DNA from 4 places in the Steroidobacter flavus genome. Region 2 is predicted to be linked to each of the others. Evidence: riboswitches for the same ligand, from Rfam matches in the RefSeq annotation. Region 2 holds a riboswitch; each other region holds the start of a gene.
What was found. Region 2 has a riboswitch for cobalamin ahead of ACFPN2_RS33395 (threonine-phosphate decarboxylase). Riboswitches for the same ligand answer to the same signal wherever they lie in the genome.
Positions count from the first base shown of each region.

Region 1 (7,381 bases), on a different contig from region 2:
ACGCTTGCGCAAGACCGGTCGGTGCTTCTAAGGTGCGCCACGTTGCCGGCCGCTCCGCCCGATGTAACGAGATGCGATGCTGCATCTCCTGATCGAGCGCCTGCGCCGTGGCAACATAGGTGACATTCACGCCGCGCGCCGCCGACAGCGATTTCGCCAGCGCGATGGCATGAGCGGTCTTCCCCGAACGCGCCCCGCCGATGATCAGGCGTCGCCCGACCGAAGCCCGCTCACCCGATTTGTCATGCTCGACCATAGCCCGCACTCACCGTTCAGATGCAGTCATGATAACCAACGCCACCTTGCAACGCCGACTCGATACGCGCACCAAGCCCCAGGGCTCGCTCGGCGCGCTGGAAACGCTGGCGGTGCGCATCGGCCTGGCGCTCGACACTGAAACCCCGGTGTTCCGCGCGCCGCAAATGTTTGTATTCGCCGGCGACCACGGCATCGCCACCGACGGCGTCAGCGCTTACCCACAGGCGGTCACCGCGCAGATGCTGCTGAACTATCTCCAAGGGGGCGCGGCTATCAATGTGTTGGCACGTCGGCACGACATCGCGTTGCGCGTCGTCGATGCGGGTGTGGCCAGCGACATTGGCGAACACGCTGGGCTCGTCGCCCGCGCGGTGGCCCGGAGCACTCGTAACTATCGCGTCGAGCCCGCGATGACGCAAGCTCAGTGTACGCAGGCACTCGACACCGGCCGCGCGCTGGCCCAAGCCGCATTGAGCGAAGGCTCGAACGCACTGCTGTTTGGTGAGATGGGCATCGGCAACACGGCCAGCGCATCGATGCTGTTGCATCGGCGGACGGGCTGGTCGTTGGAAGATTGTGTCGGTCGTGGCACGGGCCTCGACGATGTCGGACTGGCTCGCAAGCGCGAACGATTGGCCGCTGCGTCGGCGCGTCGACCGGAAAACCTCACACCCGTTGAAACAATCGCGGAATACGGTGGATTCGAACTTGCGATGATCACTGGCGCCTTGCTCGCCACTGCCGATGCGAAATGTATTGCCGTGATCGACGGCTTCGCTGTCACCGTCGCGGCGCTGCTCGCTATCGAAATCGATCCTCGCGTTCGCTCTCGCTGCATCTTCAGCCATTGCTCGGCGGAACATGCGCATCGCAAATTGCTGGCCCACCTCGATGTGAAACCGCTGCTCGATCTGGGCATGCGGCTCGGTGAAGGCACGGGCGCCGCGATGGCATGGCCCATCATCGACGCCGCCGCGCGCTTGATGACGGAAATGGCCAGCTTCGAATCCGCCGGAGTGGACGACAAGGCGACATGAGCAGCGACGCTCAAACCGCTCGTCCTTCTGGGCTGATCGCTGAGCTGCGACTGCTGCTCATGGCGGTTCAGTACTTCACGCGCGTGCCCATGCCAGCGTGGGTCGGCCACTCTGCCGAGCACTTGAGCGGGACGGCACGTTACTTCCCCGCCGTCGGCATTTTGATTGGAGCGATCGGCGCGCTCGTGCTGTGGCTGACCAGCCTGGTTCTGCCCGGGCCGTTGCCGGTCATTCTCAGCACGGCCTTTACCGTGTTCATCACAGGCGCGTTCCATGAGGACGGTCTGGCCGATACGTTCGACGGTTTGGGCGGTGGCGCGACCCGCGAGCGCGCACTCGAAATCATGAAGGACTCGCGGCTGGGAACGTTCGGCACGGCGGCGCTGGTGCTGACGTTACTCATCAAGATCGCCGCATTGAGCGCGATGCCCGTGACGATTGCGATTGGCGTATTGATCGCCGGCCACGCTTTCTCTCGCGCATGTGCTGTGACGCTGCTGTTTGCCAGTAATTACGTCGGCAATCCGGATCAGTCACGCGCGAAAGTCGTCGCACAGCCCATGAGGCCTGGCGAGCTTTTGTTTGCAATCGTCATCGGCGTTGCACCGATGTATTGGTGCGGCCTGCACGCGCTCGCTGGCGTGGTTTGCTCGCTGATCGTTTTGTACTTGCTGACGCGCTGGTTCATGCAACGGCTGGGCGGCTTCACCGGCGACACGCTGGGAGCCACGCAACAGCTCACCGAGATCGCGTTTCATCTGGCCGTGCTCGCGTCGTGGAACTCTACCTGATTCGTCACACCGCGCCGGCGGTGGCCTCCGGCGTGTGTTACGGCCAGACCGATGTGCCGCTCGCGGAAACTGCGGAGCAAGACATTCAAGCCGCTTTGGCGCCCTTGCCCAGGTTCGAGCGGATTTATTCGAGCCCGGCACAGCGCTGCTCACGGCTGGCGAAGGTGTTAGCACAAAGAGACGCTTGCGACGTGACGCTCGCGCCTGAGTTGCAGGAACTGCACTTCGGCCATTGGGAGCAATTGCCGTGGGCCCGGATTCCGCGAGAACATAGCGACCCATGGGCGGCGGACACCTGGAACCTGGCGCCGCCCGGCGGAGAAACAGAACAAGCCCTATGGACCCGAGTCGCGAGCTGGTATCGCACGGCGCTGTCGCCGACCGCCTCCCGCTGCGCCATCGTCGCGCACGGCGGCTCATTGCGCGTATTGCGATGTTTGATTCTCGGGCTGCCGGTCGAGGACCGCTGGTCCTGGACCCTGAAGTGGGGCGAACACGCACGCTTCGAGCGGCCTTGAAACCGCCCTGCAATAAACCCGCGCCTGCCCCGGTCTACTCCCAATGAACGCTAATAGTGCTCGTGAACGCGGGCGCTTCGAGGCGCTGTGCATGCCGTTCCGGGCCGACGTGTTTCGGTTCGTGTACTGGCTTTGCCGAGACCGGGCTTTGGCGGAGGACGTGGTGCAGGAGACGCTGTTGCGCGCGTGGCGCTCTCTCGATTCGCTCGGGGACGAGAAAGCCGCACGACCGTGGCTGCTCACCATTGCGCGACGGGAGCTGGCAAGAGTGTTCGAGCGCAAGAAGCTGCCGATGGTGGATCTCGATGTCGCCAACGAAGCCGAGCCCGAATCGCTGGCGGTCAACGATCAGCATGAAGTCGAGGAGATGCGACGCGCGATTCTGAAACTGGATGTGATTCACCGTGAGCCGCTGGTGCTCCAGGTGTTGCTGGGCTATTCCACCGAAGAAATCGCCCAGCACCTGGAAATCAGCGTCGCGGCCGTGTTGACGCGTCTGTTTCGTGCCCGACAGGTCTTGCGTCAGCAACTGCTGGGTGCGGAGGGCTCGCGGTCATGAACTGCGAAGAACTGCGCACGATCGTCGGTGCCGAACCCAATTCGACGAACCCCGAAGTCCTGAAGCACATCGAAAGCTGCCCGGACTGCGCCCGCTATCGGCAGGAATTGCAGGCGATGGATCGCTTGATCTATCGAGCGTTGGCCGTCGACGCGCCGGCTGAAAAGCGCGCCACTCAACCGTCCCGCGTGTGGCGCATGGCTGCGAGCGTGCTCGTTGCTGTGCTCGTCGGTGCGATGTCGTTGTGGTTACTGACACCGCGAGAAAGTTTCGCGGCGGAAGCTATCGCTCACGTCAAACATGAGCAGTTCTCGCTCGTGCGCACGTCGGAAACAGTCGATGCGCAGGAGCTGGAAAAAGTGCTCGCCGCTTCGAGGTTGCGATTGAAACCCGGTGCGGCACGAGTGTCATACGCGCAGAGCTGTCCCTTCCGGGGTCAGCGAGTTCCGCATCTGGTCGTGCAAACCGAGCAAGGCCCGGTGACGGCGTTGGTCGTCACGGACGCGCCAACCCAGGGGCGCGAACATATCGACGAGAAAGGTTTTCAGGGTGAGATCATTCCGGCACCGCGCGGCGTGATCGTCGTGCTGGGTCAGAATGTGCCGGTGGATGCAGTGGCGAAGACGCTGCTGAGCGCGCTGGAATACTGAGCCCCAAATGCACAGCGGCGCATGTATGCGCCGCTGTGAGAAAGAATCGCGAAACACCGGCCAGCGCAGGGCCGCCGATCATCGCAATTACTTCTTCATCTTGGCCTTGGCGGCATCGCAATCGCCCTTGCTCAGTAGCAAGTAGCCCTGGCCCTTGCACTTGTTCTGGCCCTGGCAGGCGTTGGTGGCGGTGCTGCAGGCGGACGTTCCCTTGCACGAATTGACACCTTCGCATTTCACCTTGGCTTCATCCGCCGCGTTCGCCGTGGTGGCGACAGTGGTAAACAGCAGTGCAGCGGCGGCGGCCATGGCGGCGCAAGTGGCTTTCTGTGTGCTCATGCTTCTCTCCTGAATCTGATTTTTCGAGCGGTTGAAACGGATCGTCATCGATGCCGCGAACAGCATCTTGCCCACTAGACCGGGCCCGGCGCCATCGCATTACACGCAAACGGAGTAATAAGCGATGGCTCAGACCGGTCCTCTAGCCAACAAGCAAAAAGCGGGAGTCCGATATGTTGAGCGACGCCTTGATGGACCCGAAGAGCCCGATGGCCCGCCTGCTCGACCATCTGCAAGCGCCGTTCGCGCTCGCCTCGCGGGTTTATGTGAGCTGGGCGTTCCTCAAGAGCGGCTATCTGAAGCTGTCGGACTGGGACCAGACGGTTGCGTTGTTCGAGTACGAATATCGCGTGCCCGTGCTGACCCCGCACCTCGCCGCCATCGCCGGGACCGCCGGCGAGCTGGTGTTTCCAATGCTACTCATACTCGGTCTATTTGGCCGGATCAGCGCGCTCGGCCTGCAGGCCGTCAACGTTCTGGCGGTGATTTCCTATGCGCACGTACTGTTCCAGGAAGGCTTCGCGGCCGCCATCGGCCAGCATTATCTGTGGGGTTATATGTTGCTGGTGCTGACGGTGTACGGCCCGGGCGCCTGGTCGCTGGACTACCAGCTGCGCGCCCGGCGCAAGAATTCGTCCGACACTTGACGAAGGCCCGCTCAAACTTCATCCTCGCGCCGCGCGACAAGTTCCCCCTCAAGGGGATTCAAAGGGAACTCGGGTGTGAAGCCCGGGCTGCCCCCGCAACTGTAAGTGGTTCGCCGCGCGTCAAAGACCACTGGTGTAGCCCAAGGAATTGGGTACGCCGGGAAGGTGACGCGAGGACTTCAGCCATCAGCCAGGAGACCTGCTTGCCGCCGTCGTCCATCGATTGGCCGGGGTGTGCCAAGAGAACGGGAGTTTTCCCTGTAGAGGCGACCGGTGCATGGGTCGCGACGCGTTTTGAAGTTGCAGCCCGTGCGGTTTGTAACTCTCCGCGGAGCCTTCTGTGCACACCAAATCCGTCTGCCGCCCGTCTTTCCGGGCTTCATCCCGTCTTCTCACCGCATCCGTAGCGTTGTTGTTGCATCCAGCGTTGTCCGCGCTGGCCGCCGACACGGGCGATGGCGTCGAGGATGTGATCGTCACTGCCAACCGCATCTCGCAGGAAACGTCGCGCGTCGGCGATTCCGTCACTGTGATCACCGCGAAGGAGCAGCGTCGCAGCCAGAAGACTGCGGTCTCCGATCTGCTCGCGGCGACGCCGGGCGTGACAGTCGCTCGCAACGGCGGCCTGGGCGGCACGACGACGCTGAGTATTCGCGGCGCCGAGAGCCAGCAAACGATCGTGATGATCGACGGCGTCAAACTCAACGACCCGTCTTCGGCCAGCGGCGGATTCAACTTCGCGGATCTGATCACCACTGACTTCGCGCAGATCGAAGTGTTGCGCGGTCCGCAGTCCACGTTGTGGGGCAGCCAGGCTATCGGCGGCGTAGTAAACATCGTGACGCCGATGCCCGAAGGCCCGCTGTCTGCCTCTTATTCCGCCGAGGGCGGCACTCATGACACCGCACTCGTTCGCGGTCACGTGCAGGCCGGCGGCGACCGCTTCGCCTGGCGCGTTAGCGGCAATTACTTGACCAGCGACGGTATCTCTTCGTACTCGCGCGATCTGGGCGGTCTCGAGGCCGACAGCTATCGCAACGTCGGCTTCAACGCGCGCGGCATTCTGCATATCACCGATAACGTCTCCGCTGAAATCCGCTCGACCTGGAGCGACGGCCGTTCGGAATACGACGGCTTCCCGCTGCGTGATACCCCGGACTACGGCGTCACCGAAGAACTGACAACCTACGCCGGCGTGAACTTCGGCTTGTTCGACGGTCGTCTCGAAAATCGTATCGGCTTTGCGTACACGAACACGGATCGCAAAGATACCGACCCCTCGTCGACGGTGCCGACCACGTTCGACGCCGAAGGTCGCAACGAGCGTTGGGAATATCAAGGCACGCTGCGGATCACGGACCGCGTGAACACCATCGTCGGCCTGGAGTCGGAGCGCTCCGAGCTGAGCACCGTATCGCCGTCGACGTTCGAACCAAATCCCGTCCCGCTGACCGGCGAGGTGCAGATCGACAGCATCTACGCGCAGGTCAACGTGACGCCGATCGACGCGTTGTCGTTGAGCGCCGGCGTTCGCTATGACGATCACGACACGTTCGGCAGTCACACGACGACGCGCGCCTCCGCCGCGTGGTCTGTGACATCAACCACCATCCTGCGCACCAGCTACGGCGAAGGCTTCAAAGCGCCGACGCTGTATCAGCTGTACAGCCAGTACGGCAATCTGAATCTCGAAGCCGAAGAGGCTGAGGGCTGGGATGCCGGCGTCGAGCAACATTTCTTCGCCAAGAAGCTGGTCGTGTCCGCGACTTATTTCGATCGCGACACCACCAACATGATCGACTTCGTCACCTGCAGCACCGGCGACACCTCGCCGAACTGCCAGGGGCGGTTTGGCTACTACGACAATTTCCAGAAGACCAACGCCAAAGGCGTCGAGCTGGCGGCAGCCGCACATCTGACGGAACAACTGTCGCTCACCGTGAACTACACGAACATGGAAGCAGAGAACGCAGCGCGCGGCACAGCGAACTACGGCCATGAGTTGCCGCGTCGGCCAAAAGAAACCGCCAATGCGCAGCTGAGCTACGAATGGCCGGTCGGCCTGACCACCACGGTCGCCGTTCAGCACGCCGGCCGCAGCTTCGACAAGATCAACAACCTCGAGGTGCTCGAGAGCTACACGCTGTTCGACCTGCGCGCGTCGTATGCGGTCAGCGATTCGCTGGAAGTGTTCGGTCGAATCGAGAATGCGTTCGACGAGGACTACACGACGGTGAAGAATTACGGCACGCTCGGCCGCACCTTCTACGCCGGCCTGCGACAGAGCTTCTAATGAAGAGTGGGGCTGACATCGCTGCCGGTCGCTTCGCTCATCATGGCGGCCGGCTCTGTGTCGCGCGCTCGCTGTTTCCGGATGTGACGCAGCCGTGGATCGATCTGTCCACGGGCATCAATCCTTCGTCCTACCCAGCGCCGCGAGCCTCGGCTCGCGAGCGCAATCGACTGCCTGAGCCCACCGACCTGGCAAAGCTCGAAGCTGTCGCCGCGGCGGCGTTCGGCGTCGACGATCCGGCGCGAGTGATCGCGACCGGTGGAACTGAGAACGTGCTGAGACTGCTGCC
Region 1 is NZ_JBHSDU010000003.1:2,925,204-2,932,584, reverse strand. Features, by position in the region: gene cobU (bifunctional adenosylcobinamide kinase/adenosylcobinamide-phosphate guanylyltransferase) at 1-256, opposite strand, end outside; gene cobT (nicotinate-nucleotide--dimethylbenzimidazole phosphoribosyltransferase) at 285-1,295, shown strand; gene ACFPN2_RS18415 (adenosylcobinamide-GDP ribazoletransferase) at 1,292-2,086, shown strand; gene cobC (alpha-ribazole phosphatase) at 2,071-2,604, shown strand; gene ACFPN2_RS18405 (sigma-70 family RNA polymerase sigma factor) at 2,648-3,163, shown strand; gene ACFPN2_RS18400 (DUF3379 family protein) at 3,160-3,813, shown strand; gene bufA2 (BufA2 family periplasmic bufferin-type metallophore) at 3,901-4,152, opposite strand; gene ACFPN2_RS18390 (DoxX family protein) at 4,326-4,799, shown strand; cobalamin riboswitch at 4,821-5,020, shown strand; gene ACFPN2_RS18385 (TonB-dependent receptor plug domain-containing protein) at 5,209-7,092, shown strand; gene cobD (threonine-phosphate decarboxylase CobD) at 7,092-7,381, shown strand, end outside.
Region 1: another riboswitch for cobalamin. It lies ahead of ACFPN2_RS18385 (TonB-dependent receptor plug domain-containing protein); the one in region 2 lies ahead of ACFPN2_RS33395 (threonine-phosphate decarboxylase).

Region 2 (7,381 bases):
GCCTGGCCCCGTTTCGGGAAACAATGGCGCGAACCTCATCGTGAGGCAAGCCATAAACCCGATGACCGTCGCGACCGGTCATGGTCTTCGCGGCCACCAGGGCATTGAGAATGGCCTCCTCCGTCGCCTGAACCACGCCCTCGAACAGCGGATTCAACAGCGGATTTGGATACGTCTCGACCGAGATCTTCTCCATCTGCATGCTATTCAGTTGCGGATTGGCCGTCGAGAACGCCATGAAAATATCGCCTGAGCTTTCGCGGCTGATATCGCCGAGGCGCCCCATCGCGTGGCCCGGCCGCTTGGCCAAGCGCTTGAGTTGATGGGGTAAGAGCGGCGCGTCGGTGGCGATCACGACGATCATCGAGCCGTCGCCTGGCTTATCGTCAGGCCGCGCATTGCAGGCGGGCACTTTGTCGTTGGGCGCAGGGGTCGCCGTGCACGGAGCGTAATTCTTGTTGAGCTCCTGACCTACCGCGGCACCGGCAATGCGCAGATCGGTCTGCACGCCGAAGTTACATTGGACCAGCACGCCGACGGTGTACTGGCCGATGGGCGTAGTGACGATACGCGACGACGTGCCGATGCCGCCTTTGAAGCCGAAGCAGACCATGCCCGTGCCGCCGCCGACCGCCCCTTCGAGCACTGGTCCGGACTTGGCGATCTTCAACGCTTCCAGCGCGTGCTCGCTCTTCACGTGGAAACCGTCGGTGTCATTGAGGAAGCCGTCGTAGGTCTCTGCCACCATCGGCGTGAACCACGAGCCCGGCCATTTGTGATCCACGATCCAGCCAACCACCGCGTCGCGCACGACGCCGACGCTGTGAGTATTGGTGATCATGATCGGGCCATCGAGATAACCGCGCTCTTCCAACCACACGGTGCCGGTCATCTCGCCGGCGGCGTTGCTGGTGTTCCAGGCGGCGTACACCGGCGCGGTCGAGTTCTTACCGCGTGGGATGATCGCTGTGACACCGGTGCGCACCGGCCCCTTGCCTCGCTGAAGTGCGCCGTCGCCTTTGATCAACGTCACATGGCCCACTTCCACACCCTGCACGTCGGTGATCGCGTTGAGTGCTCCGGGCTTGCCTTGCAACTGGATGCCTATGTCCCGAGCGCGCGGCCCCTCCGCGAGGGCGATGCTTGAAACGGCGAACAAACAAACAGACGTCAGAGCCAGCGAGCGTCGAATCATCTTGTTCTCCCCTGTCGTTGGACGATGGATTGTGCTCGGTCCCCATCGCCGTGCCCATAAATTCTTGTAATACCCGGCATACGGATTCGTTGCTTGACCGGTGCGCGGTTCGCCCGCATTCTTGGCGTCGCGTCGAGTTCCCACGCCAGTGGGATTAAAACGGGAACCGGGATAGACCCGGGCTGCCCCCGCAACTGTAAACGGTGTTGGCCGCGCTAAAAGCCACTGAGCCTCGAGGCTTGGGAAGGTGGCGCGGCAGTAAGCCGAAAGCCAGGAGACCTGCTCGCCGCCGTCGTCCATTCATCGGCCGGGGTGCGCCGAGTGAACGGGAGTTCCCGAGTGACGACCGGTGTGGGTCGCGCTCGCCAGCGAGGCGATCCCATGTGTCTTCGCTTTGCATTGGAACTCGTCACATGAGCGCTGCTATTACCGATCCGTTCACTCGTCACGGTGCCCACCTGGGCATCGCGCGCAGCCTATGGCCGGACGCGCCGAAGCCGTGGATCGACCTGTCGACCGCGATCAATCCCAATCCCTATCCGGCCCCTCACCCCAGCGCGCAAGCTCGGGCCCGGTTGCCCGATCCACAGGAGCTGCAGAATCTCGAAGCCGCCGCGGCCCGTGCCTTTGGCGTCGACGATCCCGATCGCATCCTCGCCACGGCCGGCTCCGAAACCGTTGTGAGATTCCTGCCTCACGCGCTGCCTGCGGTGACCGCGGCCTGCATCGTGTGGCCCACCTACTCTTCGCATACGGATATCTGGCAAAGCCTCGGTGTGCCGGTCGGCCGTGTCGCTGGCATTGAACGAGCGTCACTGACAGCGGGCACCGTCGTCACGCTCGTCAATCCCAACAGCCCGGACGGCGCGATGACGCCGCGTGAGCAGTTGCTCGAGGCGTACGACAAGATCGCCGAACACGAGGGCTTTCTCGTAATCGACGAAGCCTTCGCCGATGCCGATGCTTCCTGCAGCGTCGCTTCGTTGGCCGGCACCGAACGTTATCCGCGCATGATCGTGCTCCGCTCCTTCGGCAAGTTCTACGGATTGGCCGGCGTTCGTCTGGGTTTCATGATCGGTGCTCCGGCGCTGGTCAAACGGATTCGAACCGCGCTCGGCGATTGGCCCGTGGCCGCTGACGCAATCACCGCAGGACTCGCGGCATACAACGATCCGTTGTGGGCCGAACGCACTCGCATTCGATTGCGAAGCGCCACCCGCAAGCTCGATGCGCTGTTGATACGCAGCGGCTTCAGCATCGTCGGTGGCACCACGCTGTTTCGACTCGCGCACAGCGATCTCGCCCAGGCCCGCTTCAATCAATTGCTTCGCGCAGGCATCCTGGTCCGTCCATTCACTCACGATACCAAGCTGCTGCGATTCGGCCTGCCCCATGGGGACGCAGCCTGGCGGCGCCTGCGCGACACTTTGAGAGCCAGACCATGAGCTGGAATACCTGGTGGCTGTACTTCGTCACCGTCTTTTTGCTCTCGGGCGCGCCCGGTCCCAACATGCTTCACATCATGTCGCGGAGCGTGTCGCTTGGCGTGAATCGCGCCGTTCCCGCGATGCTCGGCTGTCTGGTGGCGCTGGTCCTGATGCTGGTGGGCTCGGCCCTTGGGCTTGGCGCCGTGTTGCTGGCGTCACCTAGAGTTTTCGAAGTACTGCAATACGTCGGCGCCGCCTATCTCATCTGGCTGGGAATCAAGGCATGGCGCGACGACAGTGCCGACGCGGACAACGGCGCGGCGACAGTGCCGTCCGTTGTGTTGACCAATCGGCAGATCTTCCAAACGGCGTTCGTCATTTCCATCAGCAATCCCAAACTGCTGCTGTTCGCGGCCGCCTTCCTGCCGCAGTTCGTGAATCCTTCCAGCCCGAAGATTCCGCAGTTCGCGGTGCTGGTGACGACTTTCTCGCTCTGCGAACTGTTTTGGTACGCGGTGTACGGCCTGGGCGGCAACCGCTTGCGTCACTACCTGTCACGACCCGGACTGCGACGGATGTTCGATCGATTGACCGGCGTGATGTTCGTCGGCTTCGGCATCATGCTGCTGCGGTTTCGTCCGCAGTCGTGAGCCGCCACTAACCGTAAGGCGTCGCGGCTTACTCCGCGCCCCGCGATCGGGCAGCTACTCTTCCGCACACAACAAACCGTACCGTGCGGAGAGAGAGCATGGATTCAGCTGCATACGTTCCTGCGTTCCTGGGTCTGCTCGGCGTTGCGGTGGGTGGACTGACTTCGTTCGCCAGCAGCTGGTTCACACAGCGCTGGCAGTTTCGCGAGAAACGCATCGAAGCCGTGCGCTCGCGGCGCGAGTTGCTGTTTTCTTCCTTCATCGAAGAGGCCACTCGCGTCTATGCCGACGCGCTCACTCATGAAAAGGACGACTTCACCGATCTGGTCCGGCTGTACTCGCTGTATTCGCAGATCCGCCTGGTTGCCACGGAGGAGTCGGTGCACACCGCTCGCGTCGCCCTCGACGCGTTGGTCGAAGCGTACCTCTCGCCCAATCGGACGCTGCATGAAATCTACGCCGAAGCCCGGGCCGGCAAACTGACGTTCCTGGAGGACTTCAGCAAGACCTGTCGACAGGAGCTCGATCGACTGTCCGCGTAGCGCTCATTCAAGAGCGCGGCTGCGGGATGTAGGCGATGCCGAGCTGAAAACCGATGTCGGGCGTATTGTTGATGTTCTGCACGTTCTCGGTGATACCGAATGACAGCAGGTATCGATTCATTCGATGACGCACGCCGAGGCTGTACTGATACTTCAGGCCGGTCAGCTCATCGAGGTCGGTGTCATCGTCCGAGTAGACGCTGGGGCTGACATAGGCCTGCACGTTGACATTCGTGCGCCCGGTCAGCCGATGCTCGTAGCCCAGAATGAGCGTCGGAATGATCTGAGCCTCCTGCGGGACCGGCCACTCGGCACCGCCGTAATAGACTGCAGCGATGTTCGCATAGAGCGCATGATGCGCGCCTCGACGCTGCAGGGAGGCTTGCACTCCATAGTCGAAGTGTCCCGTCGACAGCAGCGTGCGCTCACCATCCAATGGCACTTTCACGGCAGCTTCGAGCGACATGCTCCAATGCTCCGGCAGCCGGACTCCAGTGTAGCGAACCCCCACCGTCGGATCCGTGAAGCCGCCGTCCGTCGGCGCACCGAAACTCGCAACCTGCGCCGATTTCAAATCGTAGATCAGCGTTACATCGTTGCGGCGGACTGCCGGTCGCCCGAACGTGCTGAAGCCGAACGTCCGATGAAATTCCTCGATGGTGCTATCGAGAAATCCGCCTTGATACGAAACGGCACTCGTCACGAAGTAACCGCTCCAGTCATCGGCAAACCTGTAATGCAGGGTGAAGTCGACGGCCGCAGACTCCACATCGACCAGATAATTCTCACCGGGCAGATCGCGGATCGCCTGCAAATCCGCAGCGCTCAGATCGCGTCGTCCCTGAGATTCGAGCGAAGTCAGGTAGCGCTCCACTGCGCCGCTCAATGCCCAGGTGTTTTGATACCCCAGCTCGAACTCCGCCGCCCACGTGCCTTTCTCGATCGAGACGGCGTGAGCGGGTCTCATATCCAGTCGCAGAAACCCGAACGTCGTCAGGTCCCGGTTGCGTAGCAGACCGTAGAAGTCGCTCTCGGCTGCGGGCGCGGCAACACTGGCAAGCATCGTTACCGCGCCGAGCGTGGCATTCAGCCAACGAGTATTCATCGCAAACGCTCCAGCAACAGATCGACGATGTCTTCGGGAACTTCGTCCATCAGCCAATGGGAACACTCGTCGAGGCGCACGAATCGATACGGCGCACGCACGAAGTCAGCCGTGTCGTTCGCGGCAATCTCACCCAACGCGTGATCCGCCGATCCCCAGATAAACAGCGTATCGACATGCACCGGCCCGATCCGTGCGTCGAAGTCCAGCGCGCGATACCAATTGAGCGCCGCCGTCAGTGCGCCCGGCACGGACAACCGAGCCACATGAGTTTCCAACCGTTGTGTGGAGAGCTTGCCGCGAAATGCAGCTCGCAACCGTTCTGCTCCGTTCGCCAGCATGCCCGCCTCCGCCACACCGCCAGGCTGGCGGAAGAAATGAATGTACTGAGACATCGCGGCCTGCACGGGATCGCGAGCTATCGAGTTCAGCAAGGCATCGGTGTGCGGAGTGGAAAGCACCGTGAGGCTGAGCAACTTCCCGGGCCGTTCCGCCGCCAGGCGCCATGCGAGAATCCCACCCCAGTCGTGCGCTACCAAATGAAAGCGATGCGCGCCGAGCGCGTCAGCGAACTCGAGAATGTCTCCAACCAACAGGCTCATGTCGTAAGCGGCGACGCCTTCAGGCCGCGCACCAGGCGAATAGCCACGCTGGTCGACTGCGACCGCGCGGAAGCCGGCATTCGCGATCGGCACCATGATGTCGGCCCAGGATTCGGCAAACTGCGGAAAGCCGTGCAGAAACAGCACGAGCGGCGCCTCAGGATCGCCGACAGCGAGACTATCGAACACAAAATCACGAACCCGAAGCGGGACCCTGCCGAGCTGCTCGCTGGACATCATGACGCTCTTCCCTGTCACAACAGATATTGAACGTTGAAGCCGACGTAGAGCTGCCAATGAGGCGCGATGCCCTCGTGCAGCACCGTGAACTGCGGCTCGACGAAACCATTGACCTGGACCTTCGGCGCCATGCTCCATACCTTGCCGACCCCCAAGCCCACCGGCACGTAGTAATCGTCGCTGTGCAAATCGAAGCTCCAGATACCGGTGGAACGCAGATACGCGCCGTGCGGCAAGTTGTAGAACACGATGGGCTGCACGGTCGCGCTGCCTGCGTCGCGCCGATCGTCGTCACCCGCGAACGAGTCCTGTGCGATCACCAGCGCCCCCGCCAATCCCCACGACCGAACCGCGACAACAGCGCCGGACGCACCGCCCTGCCATTTGCCGGTGCCCAACGAATCTTCGCTGGCCGTCGGCGCGGTGAGCACCGGTCCGACGCCCCAGGCAAGCCCGTGACGCTTGTTCTGGAACAGCGCCATGTTGAAGATCGTCAGATCGCCCAGGCCGCTGTCATGTCCGTTCGGAAACGTCGGCGTGGTGTTGATCGGCAACGTGAAGCGCAACAGCTGCGGGTGATCGAACGCCAGATGCGGCACGAGCCCCCGAACCAGGGCGATGTTCGCGTCGCGATCCGGCAGGCCGTACAACGAAGGAATGTAGTAGTCGTTGACGTTCAGCATGATGCTCGGCTGCAGCGGATTATTCGCTTGATTCGAAGCGTTCGTGGCCGCTTCTTCAGCGAGCGCCGCCGACGCAACGACAACGGTCAGTGCGATCAGAAAATTGAGCTTGAACATGGTGAATCCCTCAGATGACCGAAGCGTTCTGACCGACTTGCAGCTGCGATGGCGCGCGTCCGGTGAGCTTCCAACCGAAGTGCAGCAGCGCATATGCCGCGTTCAATCCCAGACTGACGATGGCCATCGTCATCGCGATGCCTTCACTGCGCGGCAGAGGCAGCGAGAAGTGCAGACCGATGTATTGCTCGGCCAGCGCATGGAAGCTGAAGATGTACATCATGTAGATCGCCAGCGTGTACGCACGCGCCTGCAACCACGTCCCCTTCTTGATGAACAGTGCAGCCAGCGTCGGAGCAACGATGATGGCCACTGTGTAGAACACCGTGCTCGGGAAGTTCAGATAGACGAAGGTGATGTTCCAGGCGTCGTAAGCGATGATCCAGAACGTCGTCATGCCCGGCCACAGCATGTCGTGAGGCGCGCTCTCGTCGCGCTTGATGCCCATCCATCTCGACAGCGTGACGATGTTGAGAATGCCGGCAGCCGCATTGAGCAGGTTCGGCAGCTCGCCGAACGCGTAGTCCTGGCTGACCGCTTCGGCGATGTTCACGGCGAGAATTGCCGCGACCACGACCCTGGCCCACTTGAAGCGATCCAGGCCGTTGAATCGATACAACGTGAAGAACACCGCGCCGACGACCGCTGAGTACAACTTGACCCAGCGAAACAAGCCGTCGAAACCGGCGTGCAGCCACAACGGGATCAACACGATCGGGAATACGAAGAACAGCGTGTACGCGGCGGCCTTCTTGTGCCGGACCAGCTCATTTCCGAGCAACAGCACGACGCCGAAGAAAAATGCGTAGTGCAGCCATGA
Region 2 is NZ_JBHSDU010000015.1:1,348,386-1,355,766, forward strand. Features, by position in the region: gene ACFPN2_RS33390 (DmpA family aminopeptidase) at 1-1,195, opposite strand, end outside; cobalamin riboswitch at 1,313-1,496, shown strand; gene ACFPN2_RS33395 (threonine-phosphate decarboxylase) at 1,609-2,640, shown strand; gene ACFPN2_RS33400 (LysE family translocator) at 2,637-3,272, shown strand; gene ACFPN2_RS33405 (hypothetical protein) at 3,371-3,814, shown strand; gene ACFPN2_RS33410 (DUF3187 family protein) at 3,822-4,919, opposite strand; gene ACFPN2_RS33415 (alpha/beta fold hydrolase) at 4,916-5,761, opposite strand; gene ACFPN2_RS33420 (hypothetical protein) at 5,776-6,561, opposite strand; gene ACFPN2_RS33425 (DUF5692 family protein) at 6,572-7,381, opposite strand, start outside.

Region 3 (7,381 bases), 520 kb from region 2:
TGCGTACGTCAATGCGCGGGGCGCAAGCAAGATCAAAGCGAGAGCGACGACGGCAAGCAAAGAAACTGTCGCTGCGCCACCGGCGTCAGTCGCGGGCAAGTGGACTCTCACCGTGAAAGGTCCGACGGGTGCGATGGACAGCATCCTCACGCTCGAATCCGCCAACGGGACGTTGAGTGGCACGCAGTCGGGCGAGGGCGTCACGACCCAGATCCAACAGATTTCCTACGACAGCGCCACCGGGAACATCGTCTGGAGCAATCAAATCACCAAGCCCATGAAGCTGACCTTGCAGTTCACCGGCACCGTGCAGAACGACAGCATGACTGGCAAGGTGAAGGCGGGGTTCATGGGCTCGTATCCGTTCACCGCTAAGCGGTCTCCAGCGGCACCTGGATCGCATTGAAGGCGCAGCAATACCTCAGTCCCAGCGGATGGGTAACGAGTCGATCGCGATGATGTTGCCGGCGTGGAATTTCACCGGCCGATCGGGATCGAGTCGGAATGTCGGCAGCTTCGCCAACACCTGCGTATAGAGAACCTGCAATTCGACCCGAGCCAGGTGTGCACCGAGGCAGCGATGCGGCCCGGCACCGAACGCGATGTGCACCTTGTTCTCGCGTTGAATATCGAACTTCTCCGGCTCTGGAAATTCCTTGGGATCCAGATCCGCACCGGGCAGATAGATGGCGATCCACTCATCTTTCTTCAGAGGGTAGCCAGCCAATTCGACATCCTTGGCGATCCGACGCATCGGAATCGTGAAGGTGTAACGACGCAGCAGTTCTTCGGCGGCCTCGGGAATCATGCTCGGATTGGCGCGCAGTTGCTCCTGTAACGCGTGATCCTGCGCCAGATGGCGAATGCCAAAGCTGATGCCGTTGATCACGGTGTCCAGGCCTGCGATGAACAGCAAAGTGCAATAGTCCTGCATCAGCTCGATGGTCATCGGCTTGTCGTCGATCCGCGTCCGCCACAGCAGGCTGATGATGTCGTCCTTCGGATCGGTCTCGCGCGCTTTGATCACGTCGATCATCGCATCGGCGACCATACATTGGCGACGTACCTGTTCCTCGGGCGCGCTGCCGCGAGGTGCCAGGAATTCGTGCACCAGATGACGAAAATGAGCCGAGCGATCCAAAGGCAGTCCCATCATCTTCAAGAACACGTGCACGGGCAGAGGCTCGGCGATCGACGCCAGGAAGTCACAATGACCCTGGTCCTTCACCGCATCGATCAACGAGTCGGCGAGCGCGCGAATTTCTTCCCGCTTGCTGACGGCCGACTTGGGAGAGAACGTCGCTTGCAGCGGGCCGCGATACTTGCCGTGCTCCGGCGGATCCAGCGTGATCGGCACCTGTTGTGGAATGTGCCGCCCGATCTTCGCTTCCAGCGCCGCGAATCTCGACATGCCCGACGCATCGAAGGGAGAGCTGGAGAATGTTTCGGGATCGCGCGACACCGTGAATACCGCCGCGTGTCCGATGGCCGCCCAGTGGCCGCCGTTGTGAGGGGTCCAGAGCACGCCATTGGGTGCTCGATTCAACAGATCGCGAACGCGCTCATGCGGATCGCGTAACAGCTCCGAGTCCTTGAACATATCGAAATCGCAGACGGCTGCGTCGGGCACGTGGTCGGGCTTGGCGACCGGATGGATGCCTCTCATATCGCACTCCTTGGCGGGCGGATCAAACGTCGTTGGGAACGCTGGCTCGGCCCATTCCAGTCCCGGGAGTGCGCCGGGTCAATGATCGCAGGCGACAGCAGGTTTCATCCGAGTCGTCCGGCTCGTCGACAGGCGGTGCCGGCCGACGTTGCTGGAACGTCACGATTGTGGCTAGATCCGCGATGACTTGCGCCAGGAAGTCCATGGCTCATTGAACCGGCGCGGGCGCTTTCGCTCAAGCAACATTGCTGATCGGCTGCCATAATCTCAGCTTATGCCAACCTCGGTCCGACTGCCGTCGCTTCATACATTGCACGTTTTCGAAACGACGGCGCGGCGCCTCAGTTTCACGCGTGCGGCGGATGAGTTGCATCTCACACAAGCGGCGGTGAGCCGGCAAATCCGGCAGCTCGAGGAAGCGCTCGATCAGCCGCTGTTCGTTCGTTTGCACCGGCGGGTCGAGCTGACGCCGGTGGGAGAGCGCCTGGCCGCCGATTTGTCGCAAAGTTTCATGCAGATCGCACGTTCGGTCGCGCAGGCGCGGGGTGAAACTCGCGAGCGCTTGCGGCTCAGCGTCGAACCCGCTTTCGCCGCGCGTTGGCTGCTGCCGCGTCTGCCTCGTTTCGTCGCGAGCGAACCGCAAGTCGATGTAGAAGTGGATTCGACCGAGATCATGCGGGAGCTGGGCAGCGAGACCGACATGGCGATTCGTTACATCGAAGGCCCGCGACGCAGCCCACAGCGCAGCGCCATCCTGATCGCGGAGGTTGCGATGTATCCGGTGCTGGCGCCTTCGCTGATGCGTCCCGGTCAGGCGCTGCGAAAGCCCGAGGATCTGCTGCAATTTCCGCTGTTGCATGAGGATGAGGACCGCTCCTGGCAAGCCTGGTTTCGGGCAGCGGGTTTGCCTGGCATCTCGATTCCGCGTCGAATGCGATTCAACGATGTCGCGCTGGTCCTGCAGGCGGCTGCGAATGGCCACGGAATTGCGTTGGGCGACGACCTGTTGGCAGCGGATGACTTGAAGGCGGGAAGGCTGATCCGGCCATTCGACATGAGCGCGCCCTGCGGCACGTATTGGCTGCTCGGCGGGGCATCGCGATCGCGGGCGAGGCGGATGTTTCGAGATTGGTTGGTGGAACAACTGGCGTTGTGATCAGGGCACGCCAACATTTGCAATCGACAGACGGCGGCGCGACCGGTAACGTGACCGCATCATGGGTAAACGTACAGGTAGCGCCGATCTTCCCCTGCATGGCGGGCATGTGCCGCCGTGGCTGTCGGCGCGCATGGCCAAGCTGGGAAGGATCATCGTCGAGGCCATCGTGCTGGAATACGGCCGCGACGAGTTGTTGCGCAGGCTCGCGCATCCGTTCTGGTTTCAGTCCTTCGGCGCCGTGATGGGCATGGACTGGCATTCCTCCGGCATCACGACCAGTGTGATCGGCGCGTTGAAGCGCGGCCTTGCTCCGATACAGCAGGAACTTGGTATCTACGTCTGCGGCGGCAAAGGTGCGAAGTCGCGAGAGACGCCATCGGAGCTGATGGCGTTAGGGGATCGCACTGGACTCGACGCGGCGCCGTTAACGAATGCGAGCCGACTGGTCGCGAAGGTCGATAGTGCAGCCGTGCAGGATGGTTACGATCTCTATCTGCATGCGTTCATTGTGACGACCGACGGCCGTTGGTGTGTCGTTCAACAAGGCATGAATGAGCAGCGACGCGAAGCACGCCGTTATCACTGGTTGTCGGAGAATCTGCAAAGCTTCCTGGATTCGCCGCACACGGCTATCGAAGGTCGCAATCAAGGCTCGATTATCAATCTGGCGGATGTTCGGGCGGAGCGGAATCGACGCGCCGGTCTCGAGCTGGTGCACGCGGGCCCGGACCGCCCCGTGGCCTTGCTGAAACGATGGCGCGATTCGGGAAATGCGGCGCTGAGTTTGTTTCCTGAGCCGGACCCGACGCCGCACTTGAGCTTGCCCGCTCATCACGAAGTACGCGCATCGGACGTGGTATTGCGACGTTTGCACGCGGCGCTCGCAGCGGCCGCGGATCGTGGTCCCAAGGATTTCGCCGATCTGCTGCTCACGCCAGGCGTGGGTGCGCGGACCGTCGCGGCGTTAGCGTTGGTTGCTGAAGTTCTGCACGGCGCCCCGGCGAGGTTCAGCGATCCGGCCCGCTTCTCGATGGCTCATGGTGGAAAGGATGGCCACCCGTTCCCCGTGCCGCTGAAGGTTTACGATCAAACGATTCGAGTGCTCAAGGAGGCGGTGAGCCGGGCCAAACTCGGTAACGACGAAAGACTCGCCGCGATCCGTCAGCTCGACGCTCAAGCTCGGGCCCTCGAAGGGCGCGTCGCCGGCCCGAGCTTCGATGCGTTCATCTCGGAAGAACGCGCGCATGCCGCCGAGTATGGCGGACGAACGGTGTTCGACGACGCTTCAGCCACGAGCAAGCGCGGCTGATTGCTCCAGGGTGATGCCTGCCACGAGGGGATCGGCGTGTCGATGCGCCAGCCGCCACTCCTTTCCTTCCCGCCGATAGACCAGCGTGACCCGTAGCGCCCAGGGCTGCGATGGCAAACCGCCGACTTCCACCTGGGCTCGTTCGATGAGCGCGAGCACCACCATGTCCGGCGAGCCGTAGGCGGCGATCACTTCCTGTTCCAGGGTGCCGTTCTTGAAGAAGCGGCCCATGGCCTGCATGCGCTCGGCGGTGAGATCGATACGACGCGTCGGTTTGCCGCCGAACGGGGCCATGATGGTGAAGTCGTCGGTCAGGGAAATGAGCTCCTGGTATCGGTCGATGTCCCCACGCAGCAGGGTCGCGTTGGACTCTTCGGAAAGTTTGATGAGCTCGCGGACCGTGTCATCGACCGGTATCGCGGTGGCATCGAGTGAGGCGAGGGCGGCTCCGGCCGCGGCAAGGACGGTACGACGTGAGGCAGGCATGCTCGATCTCTCGTTTACAGCAAAGCGGCGCGAACTCTAGCGATCGGATCGGGCCGGTCGGCAGTGCCTTTGGTTATCCATGGACACTCACCCAAGCGGGCCGGTGTAATGGCCACGTTAACGGCTCAGAAAACATCGGTTAACGTCGTTACGAAACCGTTATTAACGCCATAAGCGCCGCGTGTAACGGTTGACGCTTCCGGCAAAGCGCAATATCGTGCGCCCCGTCCACGGTGCCTGCTCCCCGAAGAGCGGGCTGAAAAGGGAACCCGGTGCCCACGCTGTCAGCGTGCATTCCGGGGCTGCCCCGCAGCGGTAATTGGGAACGAACGGCGCACACAGCACTGGGCTTTTGCCTGGGAAGCAGCGCCAAGTAGGTCGGCACACGCCGAAGCCCATGAGCCCGAAGACCTGCCGAGGATCGCGCGCTGTTACAGGCGCGCACAGGCTGTCGGGCTCTCGTGGGAAGGGGCTGGCGGATGTTCGCGTCGCTGCGTTCGCCGGCGAATCGCGCCTTCCGTTATTCCATTTTTTCCATCGATGACGTGCTCGCGCGTTTGTTAACGCGGGCAGGCGGCCTCGTAACCGTAAATAACTGGCGGCCGGTGCGCTCTGTGCACAGGCTGGATAAAACCAATAAGCGAGGCAATTGTGAGCAAACACGGGGTCGCCCGCTGGGCGAGCGGTTTGGGAATGCTGGCGGTGGCGCTGCAGGCGAGTGCGACCGACCGCAAGGCGGATGAGACCGAGTCGATCGTGGTCGAAGGACAGCGGGAGCGCAGCACGGTCGTGCTCGATGAGCCAGTGCTCACGGGCTCGCGACTCGGCATCGATGCATTCGATCTGCCGGCCAGCGTTTCGGTGATCTCACATGAATTGATCCAACTGCGCGGTGCGCGAACCGCCATGGAAGCCATCGAAAGCGCTGTCGGCATGACCGGCGGCACGTCGGTCGGCTCGATTCCGAACTACGCGACGCGCGGATTCTCTGGCAACGACATCACTGTCATGCGCGATGGCATCCGCCAGAACACCGCCTCGCAGTCGTCGCGCCCGCTCGACAGCTTTCTGTTCGAGCGCATCGAAGTGCTCAAAGGCCCGGCCTCGCTGCTGTATGGCGAAGGCGCGGTCGGTGGCGCGATCAACTACGTTTCCAAGTTGCCCGACGACACCACCAAAGCGGAAATCATGGCCACCGTCGGCTCGTGGAATACTTATCGCACCGGCTTTGGCGTGGGCGGCCCATCGGGCGTCGACAAGCTCTACTACCGCTTCGATGTTTCGCAGACGCAATCCGATGGCTACGTCGATGACAGCGGTTATGACTACACCGCCGCCGCCGCCGCCTTACGCTACGACGCCACCGACGACACGACACTCACTTTGCAGAGCACGTTCCTGAAGGACAGCGTCAGCAGTTATTACGGTACACCGCTGGTTTACGATGCGGTCATCGATCAGACCGGTGCGCAGGCGGTGCGGCGTGCAAACAGCGCGACCGATCGACTGGTGAATGCTCGCATCGATGGGCGCACACGTCGTCTCAGCTACGACAACATCGACAACTGGTCGAAGGCCGACAACTCGTTCACGCGGTTCATCGTCGATTCCAACCTGTCCGAGCGCTGGACGTTGCGTAACGAGACTTACGTTGCCACTCAGCACATGGACTGGCGGAACACCGAGAGTACGGTGTGGAACCCCGCGTCTCAGCTGGTCGAGCGCGGCAGTTTCTTCCTGATCTATCGCAACGACCTGCAGATCGGCAATCGCGTGGATTTGCGTTGGAGCGGCACGCTGGCGGGTCGGCCGAACACGTTCCTGATCGGCGCGCTCTACGATAATAACGAGCAGATCCGTAACAGCGGACAGACTCTGCCAGCGTCGCCGACGCCGGCCAATGTGCCGCTGGTCGGCTTCGATCGAGGCTACGGCCCGGACGTGCACTATCAGCGCACGGTGAAGGTGACGACTGAGAACGCGGCGGTCTACGTTGAAAACATTTACGAGCCGGTGCAGCGCTTGAAGGTGGTCGGCGGCTTGCGCTACGAGCAGATCGATGTGGAACGCAAGTCGTATGTCGGTCTCGATCCATACACCAAATCGTACGATCCAATCACCGGTCGGCTCGGTGTGATCTTCGAGGCGAGCGATGCGCTGAATCTGTACGCCAGCTACAGTCGCGCCGCTCAGCCGGTGTCGCAGCTGGTGAGTCTCACGGTGACTCAGGACAACTTCAGCCTGCAGAAGGGCGCTCAATACGAAGTGGGGGCCAAGGCGTCCGTTCATGGCACGGACCTGACGCTCGCGCTGTTCGATATCGAGAAGAAGGATGTGCTGACGACGAATGCGGACCGCGTCAGCTCTCAGATCGGGAAGCAAGTGTCGCAAGGCGCCGAGCTTGCCGTGGCGTTCACGTTGCCGGGAGAGTTTCGAATCGATACGCACGCCGCCTGGACCTGGAAGGCGGAGTACGAAGACTTCTTCGAGAATCTCACGAACGGCGGCGTCCTCTCTCGCGAGGGCAACACTCCGGCGAACGTGGCGAAGTTCGTCGCGGGCCTGTTCATCGTGAAGCCGTTGGGCGATTGGGAGTTCACTGCCGGTGCGCGTCACGTGGGCGAGCGGCAGGCCAATACCAACAACGGCATCCAGCTCGACGCATACACGACCTTCGATGCCAGCGTGGGTTATCGCTGGAACGACGCACAGATCGTCCTGCGCGGGCGCAACCTGAGCGACGAAGAGTACGCCGAGTGGG
Region 3 is NZ_JBHSDU010000015.1:830,214-837,594, reverse strand. Features, by position in the region: partial or broken gene ACFPN2_RS31460 (cytochrome P450) at 1-10, shown strand, start outside; gene ACFPN2_RS31455 (cytochrome P450) at 422-1,666, opposite strand; gene ACFPN2_RS31450 (LysR substrate-binding domain-containing protein) at 1,941-2,822, shown strand; gene ACFPN2_RS31445 (DUF763 domain-containing protein) at 2,884-4,134, shown strand; gene ACFPN2_RS31440 (nuclear transport factor 2 family protein) at 4,111-4,620, opposite strand; cobalamin riboswitch at 4,835-5,053, shown strand; gene ACFPN2_RS31435 (TonB-dependent receptor) at 5,272-7,381, shown strand, end outside.
Region 3: another riboswitch for cobalamin. It lies ahead of ACFPN2_RS31435 (TonB-dependent receptor); the one in region 2 lies ahead of ACFPN2_RS33395 (threonine-phosphate decarboxylase).

Region 4 (7,381 bases), on a different contig from region 2:
GCCGAACACCTCATCGGTCCACTTCTGACAGAACTCCGCCTTGCGACGGATCGACGGAATGTTTTCGATGGCGGCGAATGCCTGTGCGCGTCGCTGTTGATCCGGAACATAATTGTCGAGCAGCGTGAGGTAGAACTGGATATGCAGCGCCTCCTCGTACAGCTGGCGCGAAAGATACATCCGCGCCTCGGGCGAGTTGATGTGCCGGTACAGGCTGATGACCAGGTTGTTCGAGACGATCGAGTCGCCGGTGGCGAAGAACGCCACCAGCCGCTCGATCAAATGCCGGTCGGCCGCCGTCATCCGCTGCGACAGATGGCCCAGATCGATCTGAAAGTCGATCTCCTCGACGGTCCAGGTGTTCTTGATCGCGGCCCGATACATTTCATAGAAGCGCGGATAGCGCATCGGGCGCAGCGTCAGATCGAAGCCTGAATCCAGCAGGGAGGCGCTGCGTGAAGTCATGACGGCGCTCACTGGCACGCCTCGCACAGTTCCGGATTCTCCAACGAGCACACCACCGCGGCGGTGTCGCTCACCTGCACCGTCGTCTTCGCGATGTTCGTCGCCGGACGTGAGCGCAAGTAGTAAGTGGTCTTGATGCCGCTCTTCCACGCATACATGTACATGCTGGAGAGCTGCCCGATGGTCGGATTGGCGATGAACAGGTTCAGCGACTGGCTCTGATCGATGTACGCGCCACGCGACGCCGCGAGATCGATCAGCGCCCGCATGGGCACTTCCCAAGCCGTGCGATAGATGGCGCGCAGTGCCTGAGGAATCTCGGCGATGCCCTGCACCGAGCCGTCCGCCAGCTTGATCTGATTGCGAATCTCATCGGTCCACAAGCCGAGCTGCTTCAACTCCTCCACCAGGTAACGATTCACCTGCAGGAAGTCGCCGGACAAAGTCTCGCGCTTGAACAGGTTGGAAACCTGCGGCTCGATGCACTCATAGCAACCGGCGATCGAGGCAATCGTCGCAGTCGGTGCGATGGCGATGAGCAGGCTGTTACGCAAGCCGTGCGCTTTGATTTCAGCGCGCAACGCATTCCACCGCGTCTCGTCCGACGGCGTGATGCCCCAGCTGTCGAACTGCAACTCACCCTCCGCGGCACGCGTGTCCTTGAATGCATCGTGAGGTCCCAACTCGCGCGCCAGTTCCATGGACGTCCGCAACGCTTGGAAATAAATCGTCTCGGCGATGCGCGTCGACAGTTCCTTCGCTTGCGCGCTGTCGAACGCCATGCGCAGCTGGAAAAACACATCCTGCAAGCCCATCACACCCAGCCCGACCGGGCGCCAGCGCATATTCGAGGCACGGGCCGTGGCGATCGGATAGAAGTTCAGATCGATGACCCGGTCCAGCTGACGCACGGCCGTCTGCACGGTTTGCGCCAGCTTGTCGAAGTCGAATGCACCGTCGATCACGTGACGGCCGAGATTGATCGAGCCCAGGTTGCACACCGCAGTCTCGTCATCGCTGGTGACCTCGAGGATCTCGGTGCATAGATTCGACAGATGAATCGTATTGCCGGCGCGTGCCGTCTGATTGCCCGCGCGGTTGCACTTGTCCTTGAAGGTCATCCAGCCGTTGCCAGTCTGCGCCAGGGTGCGCATCATGCGGGCATACAAGTCGCGTGCACGCACAGACTTTCGTGCGAGCCCTTGCGCTTCGGCCTGAGTGTAAGCCGCATCGAACGCCTCGCCCCACAGGTCCGGCAGCTGCGGCACATCCTTCGGATCGAACAGCGACCACATCTCATCCGCCTCCACGCGACGCATGAACAGATCGCAAATCCAGTTCGCCAGATTGATGTGATGAGTACGGCGGCCTTCGTCGCCCGTGTTGTCGCGCAGTTCGAGGAAGGCTTCGACGTCGGCATGCCATGGCTCGAGATACACACAAGCCGCGCCTTTGCGCTTACCGCCCTGATTCACCGCCGCCACCGACGAGTCGAGTGTCTTCAACCACGGCACGATCCCATTCGAGAGACCGTTGGTCGCGCGAATCAGCGAGCCTTCCGAGCGCACGCGATGCCAGGCCACGCCGATGCCGCCGGAGAATTTCGACAGCAGCGCGATGTCCTTGTAACGATCGTAGATGGATTCGAGCGAATCGCCGGGCGAATCCAGCAGGAAACAGCTCGACAATTGTTCGTGGCGCGTGCCGGCGTTGAACAGCGTCGGCGAGCTGGGAATGTAGTCGAGCGATGAGAACACCTGATATAGGTCGATGGCCTCGTGCACGCTGGCGCTCAGCGCACAGGCAATGCGCAGCCAGAACTGTTGCGGCGACTCCAGCGCCAGCCGGCGCGTCGGGTGCTTCAACAAGTAGCGGTCGTACAGCGTCTTCAGACCGAAGTATTCGAACTCGTGGGTGCGACGCGCGTCGATGGCGTCGTTGAGCTTGCGGGCATTGCTCTCGACAAAGCTCATCACGCGCTCGTTGATCAGCCCGACATCGAAGCCCAGGCGAATCGATTGCGAGAACGAATAAACGCCCTGCCCCTGCACTTCCTTGTCGATGAAGCCCGCGAGCAGACGCGCCGCGAGACGCGAATACTCCGGCTCTTCGAACGTGAACGAAGCGGCCGTGCGGATCGACAGCTCATCCAGCTCGCGAGTGGTCGCGCCATCGTACAAGCCAGCAATCGTCTTCAGTGCGACGCGCATGGGATCGACCGCGTCGAGACCGTCGCCACAGCGCCCGACCGCACGAACGATCTTGTTCACGTCGACGGCTTCGCGCTCGCCGTTGCGCTTGGTGACTCGCATCTGGGTGCGAGCCGAGTGTGGAGGCGTTAAATGAAAATCGGTTTGAGCAGAGTCCAGGGTCGCCAGCATGTGTGTTGTTCCTCGAAGCGTCGCTCCCGCGAGCGAAATCGGGCGATCGAGGGAAAGACGGGAACAACGGAGCGAGGTCACTAGCGAACGCAGCGATCCGAACATCCGCCAGCCCTTTCCCACGAGAGCCCGACAGCCTGTGCGCGCCTGTGACGACGCGCGATCTTCGGCAGGTCTTCGGGCTCATGGGCTCCGGCGTGTGCCGACCTACTTGGCGCTGCTTCCCAGGCAAAAGCCCAGTGCTGTGTGCGCCGTTCGTTCCCAATTACCGCTGCGGGGCAGCTCCGGAATGTCACCGGATTCCCTTTTCAGCCTGCCCCACTGATCTTGGGGCAGGCACCGAGGATGGGCACAAGATATTGTGGTTTTCGCAAGGCGTCAACCTCGACTTGGGCCCAGGTCCAATAGTGCCGCCGCCGCTGAGGTGCCAACGTTCGACACTTTGAAAGGGCCGTCGCATGGACAACTCCCCCTCGAGCCGAATGATTCTTTGCATCGTCGGTGTCGCGCTCACGGCGATTGCTGGATGCGAAGCCACGTCGCATCGGGTCGGTCAAAATGCGACCGTGCAGTTCGGCGTCGTGCAAAACGCCCAGCAAGTCACCTTGGACTCGAACGCCGCCCAAGGCGCGCTCCTCGGCGGAACGATCGGCATCATTGCGAGCGGACGCGGTTCGGCGGCACGTGGCGCCGCCACCGGAGCTGTGGTCGGTGCTGCCGGCGCAGCCGCCACTCAAGGCAATCGCTCAGGCACTCAATACACTGTGCAAATGGCGGACGGCAGTTCCGTTCGCATCGTCAGCGATCAGCGCGAAATCAAGGTCAACGATTGCGTCGCCATCGAGCGGGTCGGCAGCAATGCAAACATTCGTCGCGCTTCATCGGACTACTGCGATCCAACCAACGCGCAGGCAGTCAGCCAGGTGAGCGATGCTGTGAGATCGGAGGCCGTCCATTGCGATACCGCGAAACAGGAGCTCGCGAAAGCAACGGATCAGCAGGCGGTGGATCTGGCCATTCGCAAAGTCGAGCTGTTGTGCGACGACTAACAAATGATAGTTCGCCGCGCGCTGCTGTCGGCGTGCAGCTACATTGTTGCAAATACAACAACCGGGTCGCCAATGACCGACGCAATTCGTGAATCCAGCCACGCGTCGATCTCCTAGAATTCTGCTCGTGATCGACGACACCTCCTCCCCGTACTCGAGTGCCACACTTTTTTCGGAGTCGCACGACGTTGCGAGCCCGATCCTCGCGCCTCGCAAACTACTGGCAGCGCTGATCGGTGGCGACCTGCTGTTCATCGTGCTGCATTGGTTGCACGTGCATACGAACCTGCTCACCTCGGAGCGCTGGTCCATCGCACGCGATCGCGGCTACGGCGAGATGTTTCAATATCTCAAGTACGCCGGCATCATGTTCGCGCTCAGCCAGTTGTTTCGGAAAACCCGCCTTCCTGTGCTGCTGCTCTGGATCGGGGTGTATGGCTTCCTGTTGCTCGACGACTCAATGCGCATTCATGAGCGCATCGGGCTCGACCTGGTCGCGTGGGCGCACATTGCCGATTTCGGCGGCCTGAGGGGTCGCGACTGGGGCGAGCTGATCTATGCAACGATCGGCGGCGCGTTCCTCACGCCGGTGCTCGTGGTCGCATACATTCGCAGCTCATCGATGGCACGCGCCATCTCGATCAACATGGGCATTCTGCTGGCGGCGCTGCTGATGTTCGCGATCGGCGGCGATGCAATCCACCGCCTCCTCTCGACCACGGCGTTCGATGCCATGGCGACCATCGTCGAGGACGGCGGTGAAATGCTGGCGCTGAGCTTGACGTGCTTTTACGTCGCCCGCTATGCCGATGGTGCGTCGGGTGCGTCGCTCGGTCGCAGTCGATAGCCCAGGCCGGTTTCGGTGATGATGAACACCGGCTGCGCCGGATTCGGCTCGAGCTTCTGACGCAAATGTTTCAAGCAAGCACGCAGGCTCTGCGTGTCATGAGCGCGATCGGGGCCCCACGCTTCCCGGATCAGCTGATTCGCGGTCACGATCATTCCCGCCTGTCGCGCGAGCGATTCGAGCACCCGATATTCCAACGGCGTGAAACGGATTTCTTTATTGGCAGCGCGAGCCTCCCGGCGCGCCAGATCGATCGTGACATCGCCCAATCGAACGATCGCTGTGCGATCCAGTCCTCGCGAGCTTCGGCGTAAAGCGGCGCGGACTCGCGCGATCAACTCGGGCGCACCGAACGGCTTGGTGACGTAGTCATCCGCGCCCGCCTCGAGCGCCGCCACCTTTTGTGTTTCCATGGTCCGCGCCGACAACACAATGATGGGCACACTGGACCACTCGCGAACGCCCTGGATCACGGTCATTCCATCGGCATCGGGCAGCCCGAGGTCGACGAGCAGCAAATCCGGTCGATGCGTCCGCGCTTCGATCAGCGCTCGCGCTGCTGTCTCGGCCTCAACCAAACGATAGGGCTCGGACTGCAATAGTGCGCGAAGCACGGCGCGAATGGTTGGGTCGTCCTCCACGACCAGAATGCGGTGCATGGCTTGTGTCACAGCGAGCCTGCGGTGGTTGGAAGAAAGAACTCGACACGCGCTCCGCCGCCCGGTCGATCGGTCGCGCGGATCGTGCCTCCATGCGCATGGACGATGGCGCGGCAGATCGCCAGCCCCAGACCGGCCCCCGCGACCGCACCTTCACCTTGTCCGCGACTGAACTTGTCGAACAGGCGCTCGCGATCCACGGCTGGAAAGCCTGGCCCTTCATCGTCGATCTCCACCCTCACCCGCTGTTCCTCGAGCCGCGCTCCGATATGAAGGACGGCATCGGCGGGCGTGTACTTGGCGGCATTGTCGAAGATGTTGGCGAGCGCTTGCACGATCAGGGTTCCGTCCACGTGTAACACCGGCAACTCGTTCGGCACATCGATGCGGACCGGATGACTCCGCAGACGCTCCTCGACCCGTACCAGCGCCGAGCCGATCAAATCATCGAGGGCATGCGTGTCGCGCCGGAGCGCGATCTGACCCGATTCGAAGCGCATCAGGTCGAGCACGTTGGAAACAATCTCCGCCATTTCCACGGCCTTCGCTTCGATGGATCGGGCCAGCTGCGTCCGAATGTCATCATCGATCTCTCGTCCTCGCTCGGCCAGTGTGCTGCTGGCGCCGGCAATGGCCGCCAGCGGCGTGCGCAAGTCGTGCGATATCGATGCCAATAACGTATTACGCAGGCTTTCGGTTTCGGCAGCGACACGACCCGCCTCGGCGGCAGCCGACAAGCCGGCGCGCTCGACGGCCAGACTCAACTGCTCGGCGAACGAATCGAGCAGACGAGTCTGCTCCGGAGCTAACAACCGCCGGCTGGTCTGTGGCAGTACCGCCAGAACCCCGAAGCGCTGCTGCTCGTGTGTGAGCAAAAGATACATTGCCGGTGCTTCCGGCATGTAATCGGAGCCGAGGCCGCCGCGGGGCCCGTGCTCGAATACCCATTGAGCCACGGACAGGTCTGCGTTTCGGAACGAACCGTCCATCGGCGCGTCGGCCGGACGTTGTAACGTCCCGGTGGCATCGGGAAGCAACACGGCCGCTTGGCAATCGAAAACATCCACGATGTGCCGGACCGCCACGCGAGACATGTTCGCGACGCCGCGCGTGGCACTGAGATCGCGGGTCATCGCATATAACAACGCCGTGCGCCGTTCTCGATCGCCCGTGGCCCGGCTCTGCCGGCGCACGCTCGCGATCAGGTTCGCCATGGTGACAGCGACGATCAACATCACCGTGAAGGTCACCAGATATTGCAAGTCCACCATCGTGACGGAAAAGCGCGGCGGCACGAAATACACAGCGAAGGCAGCAACATTCGCAAAGGAGGCGAGCACCGCCGGGCCGCGGCCGAACTTGACCGCGACGAACGTCGAGCTCGCGAGGTAAGACATGATGATGTTGGCCACCGCCACATAGGGATCCAGCGCATACAGGAGGGCACTGGTGAGCGCGCTGATCGCGAGCGCCCATCCATAGCGTGACCATCGAATGGATTTCAGCCAGCTGGCTTTGGAAGAGTCGCGGGAGCGTGTGCCGGAGCGCTCGCCATGCGCCGAGCCGATAGTGATGACGTCGAAGTGCCGGGCTTCGCGAACCAGTCGGGATGCGGTCGATGGGCGCAGCGAGGCAAGCAGCCCCTTTCGCCTCGGCGCGCCGATCACGATATGGGTCGCTTCTGAAGTACGCGCATAGTCGAGCAGCGCCTCAGCGGCGGACTGACCATCCAACGTGACTGCCTGAGCGCCGAGCGTGCCCGCGAGCCGCTGCAATTCCGTCCAGCCATCGCGCGAGCTCGAAGGCCGTTGCAGCAAGTCAGGCGTTTCGACGAAGACCAGCGTCCATGGCGCCGCCAGCAAATCGGCAATGCGCTTCCCCGCCTGCATCACGTGCTCAGCTCGCGAATCCGCCCCCACGGCCACGAGCACTCGTTTTTTACGACCCGGCGAAGGCGCCATGTATCCAGTGTTGCTTGGT
Region 4 is NZ_JBHSDU010000014.1:790,703-798,083, forward strand. Features, by position in the region: gene ACFPN2_RS26025 (ribonucleotide-diphosphate reductase subunit beta) at 1-465, opposite strand, end outside; gene ACFPN2_RS26030 (ribonucleoside-diphosphate reductase subunit alpha) at 474-2,846, opposite strand; cobalamin riboswitch at 2,998-3,205, opposite strand; gene ACFPN2_RS26035 (hypothetical protein) at 3,305-3,895, shown strand; gene ACFPN2_RS26040 (hypothetical protein) at 4,023-4,742, shown strand; gene ACFPN2_RS26045 (response regulator) at 4,697-5,413, opposite strand; gene ACFPN2_RS26050 (ATP-binding protein) at 5,410-7,326, opposite strand.
Region 4: another riboswitch for cobalamin. It lies ahead of ACFPN2_RS26030 (ribonucleoside-diphosphate reductase subunit alpha); the one in region 2 lies ahead of ACFPN2_RS33395 (threonine-phosphate decarboxylase).